3 regions of the Janthinobacterium sp. DSP2-3-3 genome follow, and region 3 is predicted to be linked to each of the others. Evidence: predicted binding sites of a transcription regulator. Region 3 holds the regulator's gene; each other region holds the start of a gene.
The links. The regulator LexA, encoded in region 3, represses DNA repair genes until DNA is damaged. The targets are predictions, from matches to a motif close to ACTGTATNNNNATACAGT.
Positions count from the first base shown of each region.

Region 1: ACP7DE_RS10220 (DNA topoisomerase IV subunit B) is a predicted target of LexA. The motif match lies at 1,757-1,774, and genes of this name have one in related genera.
Region 2: imuA (translesion DNA synthesis-associated protein ImuA) is a predicted target of LexA. The motif match lies at 1,274-1,291, and genes of this name have one in related genera.

Region 1 covers NZ_JAFCWA010000004.1:271,029-274,304, forward strand. Annotated here, with positions in the region: gene ACP7DE_RS10220 (DNA topoisomerase IV subunit B) at 1-1,677, opposite strand, end outside; gene kdpF (K(+)-transporting ATPase subunit F) at 2,141-2,230, shown strand; gene kdpA (potassium-transporting ATPase subunit KdpA) at 2,230-3,276, shown strand, end outside.
Region 2 covers NZ_JAFCWA010000003.1:412,826-416,101, forward strand. Annotated here, with positions in the region: gene ACP7DE_RS08635 (putative Na+/H+ antiporter) at 1-1,094, opposite strand, end outside; gene imuA (translesion DNA synthesis-associated protein ImuA) at 1,312-2,022, shown strand; gene ACP7DE_RS08645 (Y-family DNA polymerase) at 1,952-3,276, shown strand, end outside.
Region 3 covers NZ_JAFCWA010000001.1:802,915-806,190, reverse strand. Annotated here, with positions in the region: gene ACP7DE_RS03840 (cystathionine gamma-synthase family protein) at 1-1,017, shown strand, start outside; gene lexA (transcriptional repressor LexA) at 1,083-1,730, opposite strand; gene rpsF (30S ribosomal protein S6) at 2,006-2,395, shown strand; gene priB (primosomal replication protein N) at 2,416-2,724, shown strand; gene rpsR (30S ribosomal protein S18) at 2,740-3,030, shown strand; gene rplI (50S ribosomal protein L9) at 3,058-3,276, shown strand, end outside.

The DNA of each region.
Region 1 (3,276 bases), on a different contig from region 3:
CGCCGGCGCGTCTACGCGGTAAAGTGGCGGACGGGCGATGCAGATGTGTCCCTTGTTGATCAGGGCCGGGAAGTGCTTGAAGAAGAGCGTCAGCAGCAGCACCTGGATGTGCGAGCCGTCCACGTCCGCATCCGACAGGATGCAGATCTTGCCGTAGCGCAGGCCGGACAGGTCGGGCGAGTCGCCCACGCTGTGCGGATCGACGCCGATGGCTACCGCAATATCGTGGATCTCGTTATTCGCAAACAGGCGGTCGCGGTCCGTCTCCCACGAGTTCAAGACTTTGCCGCGCAGGGGCAGGATGGCCTGGAATTCCTTGTCGCGGCCCATCTTGGCCGAACCGCCCGCCGAGTCGCCCTCGACGAGGAACAGTTCATTGCGCGTGATGTCCGACGATTCGCAGTCCGTCAGTTTGCCGGGAAGGACGGCGACGCCCGAGGATTTTTTCTTTTCCACTTTTTGCAGCGAGCGCTGGCGCGATTGCGCCTGCTTGATGACCAGTTCGGCCAGCTTCTTGCCGTAGTCGACGTGCTGGTTCAGCCACAGTTCCAGCGGCGGCTTGGTGAAGGTCGAGACCAGGCGCACGGCGTCGCGCGAGTTCAGGCGTTCCTTGATCTGGCCCTGGAATTGCGGGTCCAGCACCTTGGCCGACAGCACGAAGGAAGCGCGCGCAAAGACGTCTTCCGGCAGCAGTTTCACACCTTTCGGCAGCAGCGAGTGCATCTCGACGAAGTTTTTCACTGCGCCAAACAGGCCGTCGCGCAAGCCCGATTCATGCGTGCCGCCATTCGAGGTGGGAATCAGGTTGACATACGATTCGCGCACGATGGCGCCTTCTTCCGTCCACGCCACCACCCAGGCCGCACCTTCGCCTTCGGCAAATCCTTCCGAGTCCGGACCCGCGTATTGCGCGCCTTCGAACAGGGGAATTAGGGTTTCGCCATTCGATACCTGCGCCAGCGATTCGGTCAGGTAGCCGCGCAAGCCTTCCGCGTACTGCCAGGTTTGCGTATCGCCCGTCTTGGCGTTGGTCAGCGTGACGGTCACGCCGGGCAGCAGCACGGCTTTCGAGCGCAGCAGGCGCTGCAGCTCGGTTTGCGAGATATTCGGCGAATCAAAATACTTCGCATCGGGCCAGGCGGTCACGCGCGTGCCCGACTTCTTGCCGTCGCGCGGGGCGGGGCGGGAACTCAGGGGCTCGATCACGTCGCCATTCGCAAACACCATGTGGTGCAAGCCGTTGCCATCGCTTTCCTTGCGCCAGACGGTGATTTCCAGGCGCGTCGACAGCGCATTGGTGACGGACACGCCGACACCGTGCAAGCCGCCCGAGAATGCGTAGGCGCCGCCCGAACCCTTGTCGAACTTGCCGCCCGCGTGCAGCCGTGTAAACACGATTTCCACCGTCGGCACGCCTTCTTCCGGATGCAGGCCGACGGGAATGCCGCGACCGTTGTCTTCGACGGTGATGCTGCCATCCGTGTTTTGCGTAACGGCGATATGCGTGCAATGACCGCCCAGCGCCTCGTCGGAGGCATTGTCGATCACTTCCTGAATGATGTGCAGCGGATTTTCAGTGCGGGTGTACATCCCCGGGCGCTGCTTGACGGGTTCCAGTCCTTTCAGGACACGGATGGATGATTCGCTGTAGTCGGATGCTGGTTTTTTAGTGGCCATACGTGTTCAAGCTAAGTAAAGACAGTGGTTGGAACGCCAGGCCATGGCACTGCAGGGCGCAGTGACAACGGCGGCGATAACTGTATAAATATACAGTATATTCCGTCCAGCGTCACTGGGAGAGGGCAGTGCGGCAGGCATGGCGTCCTTGTGCGGACGCTCGCGCATTCTATCTTGTCCAGCGAGCAATAGCGCTACTCCAGGGCAACAACAGTGCGCCGCGCGCGTGGTTTTGCGCCAATTGTGGACGATTTTATGCGGCAAAGCCCCTGTTTTTACATCTTGTTTACAAGCACCTCTCCAGTCTTTACGAATTTTTTAGACCCTTTTGGCTAATCTGCTCACTATCAAAACAAACCTGAATGAGGGTGGGAATGGATATCGTGTATCTCGGCTTGATTGCCGTTTTTTTCGTCGTGGCGGCCGGCTTTGCCGTCGCCTGCGACAAATTAGGGAGCGTCAAATGAACGCGTTTTATGTGCTTGGCGCCGTGGTCTCGGCTGGCCTGCTCGTGTACCTGCTGGTGGCGCTGCTGAAGGCGGAGGAACTGTGATGACGACGCAATCGATATTGTTGTTGGTGGCCTTCCTGGCCGTACTGTTGGCCGCCGGCTATCCGCTGGGCCTGTACATGGCCAAGGTGGCCGGCGATGGCCCCGTGCGCGGCCTGGGCTGGCTGCAAAAGCTGGAAAACCTGCTGTACCGCTGGTCCGGCCTTCCTGCCGACAAGGCCATGGGCTGGAAAAGCTACGCCATCGCCCTGATCGTCTTTAATACCGTGGGCGCCGTCTTTGTGTACGGCCTGCAGCGCCTGCAGGGCTTCTTGCCCCTCAATCCACAGGGCCTGGGCGCCGTCAGCCCCGATTCCTCGTTCAATACCACCGTCAGCTTCGTCGCCAATACCAATTGGCAGGGCTACGGCGGCGAGCAGACCATGAGCTACCTGACCCAGATGCTGGGCATGGCATGCCAGAACTTCTTTTCGGCGGCCACCGGCATCGCCGTGATCTTCGCGCTGGTGCGCGGTTTCGCCTCGCGTTCGGGCAAATCGATCGGCAATTTCTGGGTTGACCTGGTGCGCTCGACGCTGTACATCCTGCTGCCGCTGTCGCTGGCCCTCTCCGTCGTCTTCATGGGCGAAGGCATGATCCAGAATTTTTCCGCCTACAAGGAAGTGACGCTGATCGATCAGGTGGCGTATGAAACGCCGAAAATGACGGCCGATGGCCAGCCCGTGCTGGATGCCGCCGGTAAACCCGTAATGGAAGCGCAAGTGGCGACCACGCAGACGCTCGCCATGGGCCCCGTCGCTTCGCAGGAATCGATCAAGTTGCTGGGCACGAATGGCGGCGGCTTTTTCAATGCCAATTCCGCGCATCCATTTGAGAATCCTACGGTGCTGTCGAACTTCCTGCAGATGCTGGCCATTTTCATCATTCCCGCCGGCCTGTGTTTCACCTTTGGCCGCATGGTCGGTGACCTGCGCCAGGGCTGGGCCGTGCTGGCCGCGATGACCATGATCTTTGTCGTCATGACGGCCGGCGTGATGAGCGCCGAGCAGCAAGCCAATCCGAACCTGCAGGCACTGGGTGTGGATCAG
Region 2 (3,276 bases), on a different contig from region 3:
ACCAGCATGTATTTCGCTTCGTCCGTCATGCCGACGATCAGCGAGCCCAGGTAAGTCAGGGCCGCATTGTCGGTGATCGCCGTCAAGCCCAGCGCGCCGAAGAACAGGGCCAGCGGCTTCAGGCTCGAGACGATGGGCTGCAGCCACCATTGCTGCATGCCGCCCAGCACCACCAGGCCGCCAAGGAAGAAGCCGACCAGCAAGCCCTCTTTCAGGATCAGCGGGCTCTGATAGCGCTCATACGCCTGCACAAAGCCGAGAAAGAACAAGAACAAGCCGAAGAACAGCACGGGATGGTGCGCCAGGGCCACCACGCCGCCCAGCACGATCATGTGCACGAGGCTGATGGCCAGCGGCACTTTCGGCGGTTCCACCTCGCCGGCTTTCGGCTTGATATCGGACGTGTTGCTATGCAGATATTTGCGTAGCAATATGCTCACGCCCGTGGCATTGACCAGCACGGCGATGGCGGCTTTCCAGCCGAAATGGCTGGCCATGAAAGCGCTGTCCCAGTTCCACGTGGCGGCCACCATCAGCACGGGCGGCGCCGCGTATGAGGTCAGGGTGCCGCCGATGGAAACGTTGACGAACAGCACGCCCAGCGCGCCGTATTTCAGCCATTCGGGGATGCCCGGGCGGAAGATTTGCGGCGCCAGCATCAGCGCGGCCAGGGTCATGGCGGCCGGTTCCGTGATCATCGAGCCCGTCAGGGGCACGAGCGCCAGGCCCAGCCAGACGAGGGCCAGTTCCGTGCGCAGCGGCATCACGCGCGCCACCCCTTTGAGCAGGCGCTGCACGGCGTCGAGCACGGGGCGCGAGGCGGCCACCACCATGACGACAAAGACGAACAGCGGTTCCGTGTACTGGCGCGATTCGGCATACTCGATGGCCGCCTCGCTGCCCGAGACAAAGGCCATGATGATGATCAAAATGAAGGCCCAGAAGCCGAACACGACTTCCACTTCGCCCAACAGATGCAGCAGGCCTGCATGGCGGGGATGGCGCTGCGCCAGGGTTTCAAACGACTTGGCGGTGAAGGTGTGGATGAGCGCAAGGCCGAAGATGATCGCGCTGATGAGTTGGATGGTGGTCAAATGCGTTTCCTTATGGACGGAGGGAGCCGACTGGTGTGTTGCCAGGCGGTAAGGAGAGTGCTTATGGTACAGCAATCGATGCCAGAAACGGGGTTTTTCGGACATGGCGGGACGGCCCCTGCGGTGGTGACAGGCAGATAATACGCAGATAAGCCTTGCCAAAAGAGGGACTGAATAGTACTGTATATGCATACAGTATTTATCCTCATAACTAACTATGCAACATTCCCAATTGATGGCCTCGCCGGAAGCCTTGCACCCGTCCCTGTGGCGCGCATCGCAGCTGGGGCAGGGCGCCGCACGCTGCCTGGACACGGGTTTTGCCGTCTTGTCCGCGCAACTACCGGGCGGCGGCTGGCCCAGCGGTAGCCTCATCGATCTGCTGGTGCAGCAGCCGGGCAGCGGTGAATTGCGTCTGCTGGCGCCCGCGCTGGCGCAGCTGCCGGGCTTGCCCATCGTGCTGTTGCAGCCGCCCCATCCGCCGCAGGCGCTGGCCCTGGCTGCGCAGGGTCTGGCGCCGTCGCAGCTGCTGTGGCTGAAGAGCGCCGGCAGCAAGGATGCCTTGTGGGCGGCGGAAAACATCTTGCGCAGCGGCAGTTGCGGCGCCTTGCTGTTCTGGCAGTCGCACGTGCGCGGCGACAGCCTGCGCCGGCTGCACCTGGCCGCGCAAGGCGGCAATACCCTGTTTTGCATGCTGCGCCCGCTGCACGGCGCGCAGGATGCGTCGCCGGCGCCGCTGCGCCTGTCCGTGCGCCCGGCCGCCGGCGGCATCGAGATCGGCTTCATCAAGCGCCGCGGGCCGCAGCGCGACGCGCCCCTGTTCTTGCCCCTGCAACCCCCTTCATTATTGCTACGCCATGCGACTCTGGATCGGCCTGTGCCTGCCCCGGCTCCCGCTCGAAGTGTTTTGCCCGCGCTGGTCGGCTGATCAGCTGGGCGCGGTGCTGGAGCAGGAGCAAGTGATGGCCCTGTCGCCGCTGGCGCGGGCGGCCGGCATCCGGCCGGGCATGCGCCGCGCGGGCGCGCTGATGCTGGCGCCGCAGGCGCGCCTGCACGAGCGCTCGCTGGACCTGGAAGCGCAAGCCCTGCAAGCGGTGGGGCTGGCGCTGCTGCAATACTCGCCGCTGGTGGCGCAGGGCGAGGAAGCAACCCTGCTGGTCGACGCGGGCGCCAGCTTGCGCCTGTTCGGCGGCGTGCGCGCCCTGTGCCGGCAGATTGCGGCCAGTTTGCGCGCGCTGGGCTACACGGCACAGCTGTCGTGCGCGCCCACGGCGCGCGGTGCCTGGCTGCTGGCGCGCGCCGGTACGCGCCGGGGCCGCGTGCTAGGCATGGATAGTCTCGTGCGCCGCCTCGACCGCCTGCCGTGCACCTTGCTGCCGCCCGCGCGCCCCTATCTCGACTGGTTCGAAGGTATCGGTTGCCGCACTCTGGGGCAGTTGCGCCAGTTGCCCCGGCCCGGTTTGCAGCGCCGTTGCGGCGTGGCCTTGCTGGATATGCTCGACGATGCGCATGGCCACAGAACGGAATTGTTCGTGTGGCTCGAAGCCCCACCCACGTTCCGCGCCAGCCTGGAATTGTTCGATCGCGTGGAGCATGCAGACGCCTTACTGTTCGGCGCGCGCCGCCTGCTGCAGCAAATGACGGGCTGGCTGTGCGCGCGGCAATTCGCCGTCGAGCGCATTCAGTTGCTGCTGGCGCACGAGCGGGGCAGGGTGGCGCGCCCGCCCACCGTCATCGAGCTGGCGCTAGGCGAGGCCGTCTGGCGCGACGAGCACCTGGTGCGCTTGCTCAAGGAGCGTCTGGCGCAGCTGGTGTTGGATGCGCCCGTGATCGGCCTGACCCTGGAAGCGCTGCAGGTGCAGCCCATGGCGCCGCCCAGCGAGAGCCTGTTTCCCGAACCGGGTGGCACGCCGCAGGAGCGCCAGCGCCTGATGGAATTGCTGGTGGCGCGCCTGGGCGCCGAGAATGTCTTGCAGGCAGCACCACGCGCCGATTACCGCCCCGAAGCAGCCAACCAGTGGCTGCCGCTGCCGGCCAAGGTCGTCGGCAAAAGCGCGTTGCCGGACTTGCCGCCCGGTTTGCCCGGCATGCCCCGTCCCGGCTGGCTGCTGGCGCAACCGGTGGCCCTGTTGATGCGCGAGCACCGGCCCTTCTATGGCTCGCCTTTGAAAATGGTCTCTGT
Region 3 (3,276 bases):
ATGGAAGACGGCGTGGCGACCTTGTGCTTCGCCACCGGCATGGGCGCCATCGGCGCCGTGGTGCAATCCTTGCTGCGCGCGGGCGACCATGTGGTGTCGTCGGCCTTTTTGTTTGGCAATACCAACAGCCTGTGGCAAACGGTGACGGGGCAGGGCATCGGCGTGTCGTTTGTCGATGCCACCGATGTGGCCAACGTGGCCGCCGCCATCACGCCGGCCACGCGCATCGTGTTCGTGGAAACCATCGCCAATCCGCGCACGCAGATCGCCGACCTGGCGAAGATTGGCGCGCTGTGCAAGGAACGTGGCATCTTGTATATCGTCGACAATACGATGACGACGCCGTACCTGTTCCGCCCGAAAGCGGTGGGCGCGGGGCTGGTGGTCAATGCGTTGACGAAATCCATCGGCGGCCACGGCAATGCGTTGGGAGGCAGCTTGACGGACACGGGCGTGTTCGACTGGACGCGGTACCCGAATATCTTTGAAAACTACAAGAAGGCGGCGCCCGCGCAGTGGGGCATCGCGCAAATCCGTGCCAAGGCCTTGCGCGACTTCGGCGCTTCGCTGGGACCGGAAGCGGCGCACCATATCGCCGTCGGCGCGGAGACCATGGCCTTGCGCATGGACCGCACCTGCTCGAACGCCCTGGCGCTGGCCACCATGCTGGCCGCCGACCCGCGCGTGGCTGCCGTGCATTACCCGGGCTTGGCGTCGCACCCGCAGCACGCGCTGGCGACGGACTTGTTTCGCAGCTATGGTTCCCTGTTCAGCTTTGAGCTGACAGACGGCATTGACTGCTTCGATTTCCTGAACCGCCTGAACCTGGCCATTCCAGCGAGCAACCTCGGCGACACGCGCACCCTGGTCATTCCCGTCGCCCACACGATCTTTTACGAGATGGGCGCAGAGCGGCGCGCCAGCATGGGCATTGCCGAGTCGCTGATCCGCGTGTCGGTGGGTATCGAGGATGAGGCGGATTTGCTCGAGGATTTCCGTAGTGCCCTGGACGCATAAAACACCTGGGTAATAAAAAAGGGCCGCCACAGTCATGCTGTTGCGGCCCTTTTTAGCTTGTGCGTTTAATGCCAGCTGCGCATCAGTCCTACCGCTAAACCTTCCAGTGCGAATTCATCTTCCGGCGACACGGTAATGACCTTGAAGTCGGGGTTTTCCGGCAGCAGTTCGATGACGGAACCCGTTTTCTTGTAGCGCTTGACGGTGACTTCGTCGCCGATGCGGGCGACGACGATCTGGCCATTCTTGGCGCTGTCGACTTTCTTGACGGCCAATAAATCGCCATCCATGATGCCGGCGTCGCGCATGGACCAGCCGCGCACCTTCAGCAGGAAGTCGGGCTTGGCCGAAAACAGGGCCGGGTCCACGTTGTAGCTCGCTTCCAGGTTTTCCTGTGCCAGGATGGGCGAGCCGGCAGCCACGCGGCCGATCAGCGGCAGCGACAACAGCAGTGCTGCCGGCACCTTCGAGGGCAGCATGTCGGCGGACGCACTCGCCGCCGTACCGATCAGGCGGATGCCGCGCGAGGTACCAGGCGAAATCTCGATGGCGCCCTTGCGGGCCAGGGCTTGCAAATGCTCTTCGGCCGCATTGGCCGATTTGAAACCCAATTCATTGGCGATTTCAGCACGGGTAGGAGGGAAACCCGTATTTTCAATCGCGTCCTTGATCAGGTTCAGGATTTGTTCTTGTCGTGCTGTCAGCTTGATCATGAGCGGTGGGTGCATACTAAAATGCTGTCTATATGAACAGACTGTATTTTTGTACAGTATCGCCCGAGATGCAAGGGGATTTCTGTTATTTGCGCGAATTTCGTGTGAAATACTGGAATGCACAGGAAAAAGCGTCTGGCCGGCCCCGGGCATGGGCCGCTTGTTGAAGAATGATTGAAACGTTTGCAAAAGGCGGTTATAATCTTCGGCTGACCTTCCCACACCCGTCTTGACGCCGGGGTGGGCGATTATTAATCCGACCTGAAGGAGTTTGCATGCGTCATTATGAAATAGTCTTTATCGTCCATCCGGACCAAAGCGAGCAAGTGCCCGCGATGATCGAACGCTACAAAGCCAGCGTAACCACCCGCGGCGGTTCGGTTCACCGCGTGGAAGATTGGGGCCGCCGTCAAATGGCTTACTCGATCCAAAAGCTGCCTAAAGCACACTACATCTGCCTGAACATCGAATGCGACAACGAGACCCTGGTCGAGTTGGAAACAGCATTCAAATTCAATGATGCCGTGTTGCGTCACCTGACCGTTAAAATGAAGAAAGCTGAAACAGCTCCTTCGCCGATGATGAAATCGGTACAACGCGAAGACGCGGCCAAAAGCCACCGCACCGAAGCACCAGCAGCCGCTCCAGTAGCCGCAGCAGCTTAATTCTTGACCAGGATCGTGCGCTGAACCAGCTACAAGTCACCGCCATCATTGCCGAGCGCGAAATATTGCGCTATACCCCGGCAGGGCTGCCGATTGTGAATGCAGTATTGCAGCACAGTTCGCAGCAGATGGAAGCAGGGATTGCCCGATTGACCGAGTTTGATGTTGCCGCGCTAGCCGCTGGCGAAATTTCAGGCCGGTTCAGCCAGGCAAGCTTGGGCGGGGTCTATCAGTTCACGGGTTTCCTGGCCAGGAAGAGCCGCAACAGCAAGAGTTTGGTGTTTCACATCATTGATTTTAGTGCAGTCACTTTGACTAGCGCATTTTAGATACAGGAGCCTGATATGGCATTCGGTAAAAAGTTCGACAAAAATAAGCTCAAGCTTAAAGAAAAACGCAAACAGCAAAATCCGTTGTTCAAACGCAAGAAGTTCTGCCGCTTCACCGCAGCTCACGTTGAGCAAGTCGACTACAAAGACGTCGACACGCTGAAAGACTTCGTCCAAGAAAACGGCAAGATCATGCCAGCACGCCTGACCGGTACCAAAGCGCACTACCAGCGCCAAGTTGACACCGCAATCAAGCGCGCTCGCTTCCTCGCGCTGCTGCCATACACCGATCTGCACCACGCTTAATCGGTCAGATATTCCTGGAGAAGAACTATGCAAATCATTCTGTTAGAAAAAGTTGTTAACGTCGGCAACCTCGGCGAAGTCGTCAAAGTCAAAGACGGTTACGCACGTAACTTCCTGATCCCGCAACGCCTGGCACGTCGTGCTACGGCAACCGCTGTGGCTGAATTCGAAGTCAAGCGCGCCGAACTGGAAAAAGCTGCTGCCGCCAAACTGGCCGCATCGCAAGCCCAGGGCGAAAAACTGAGC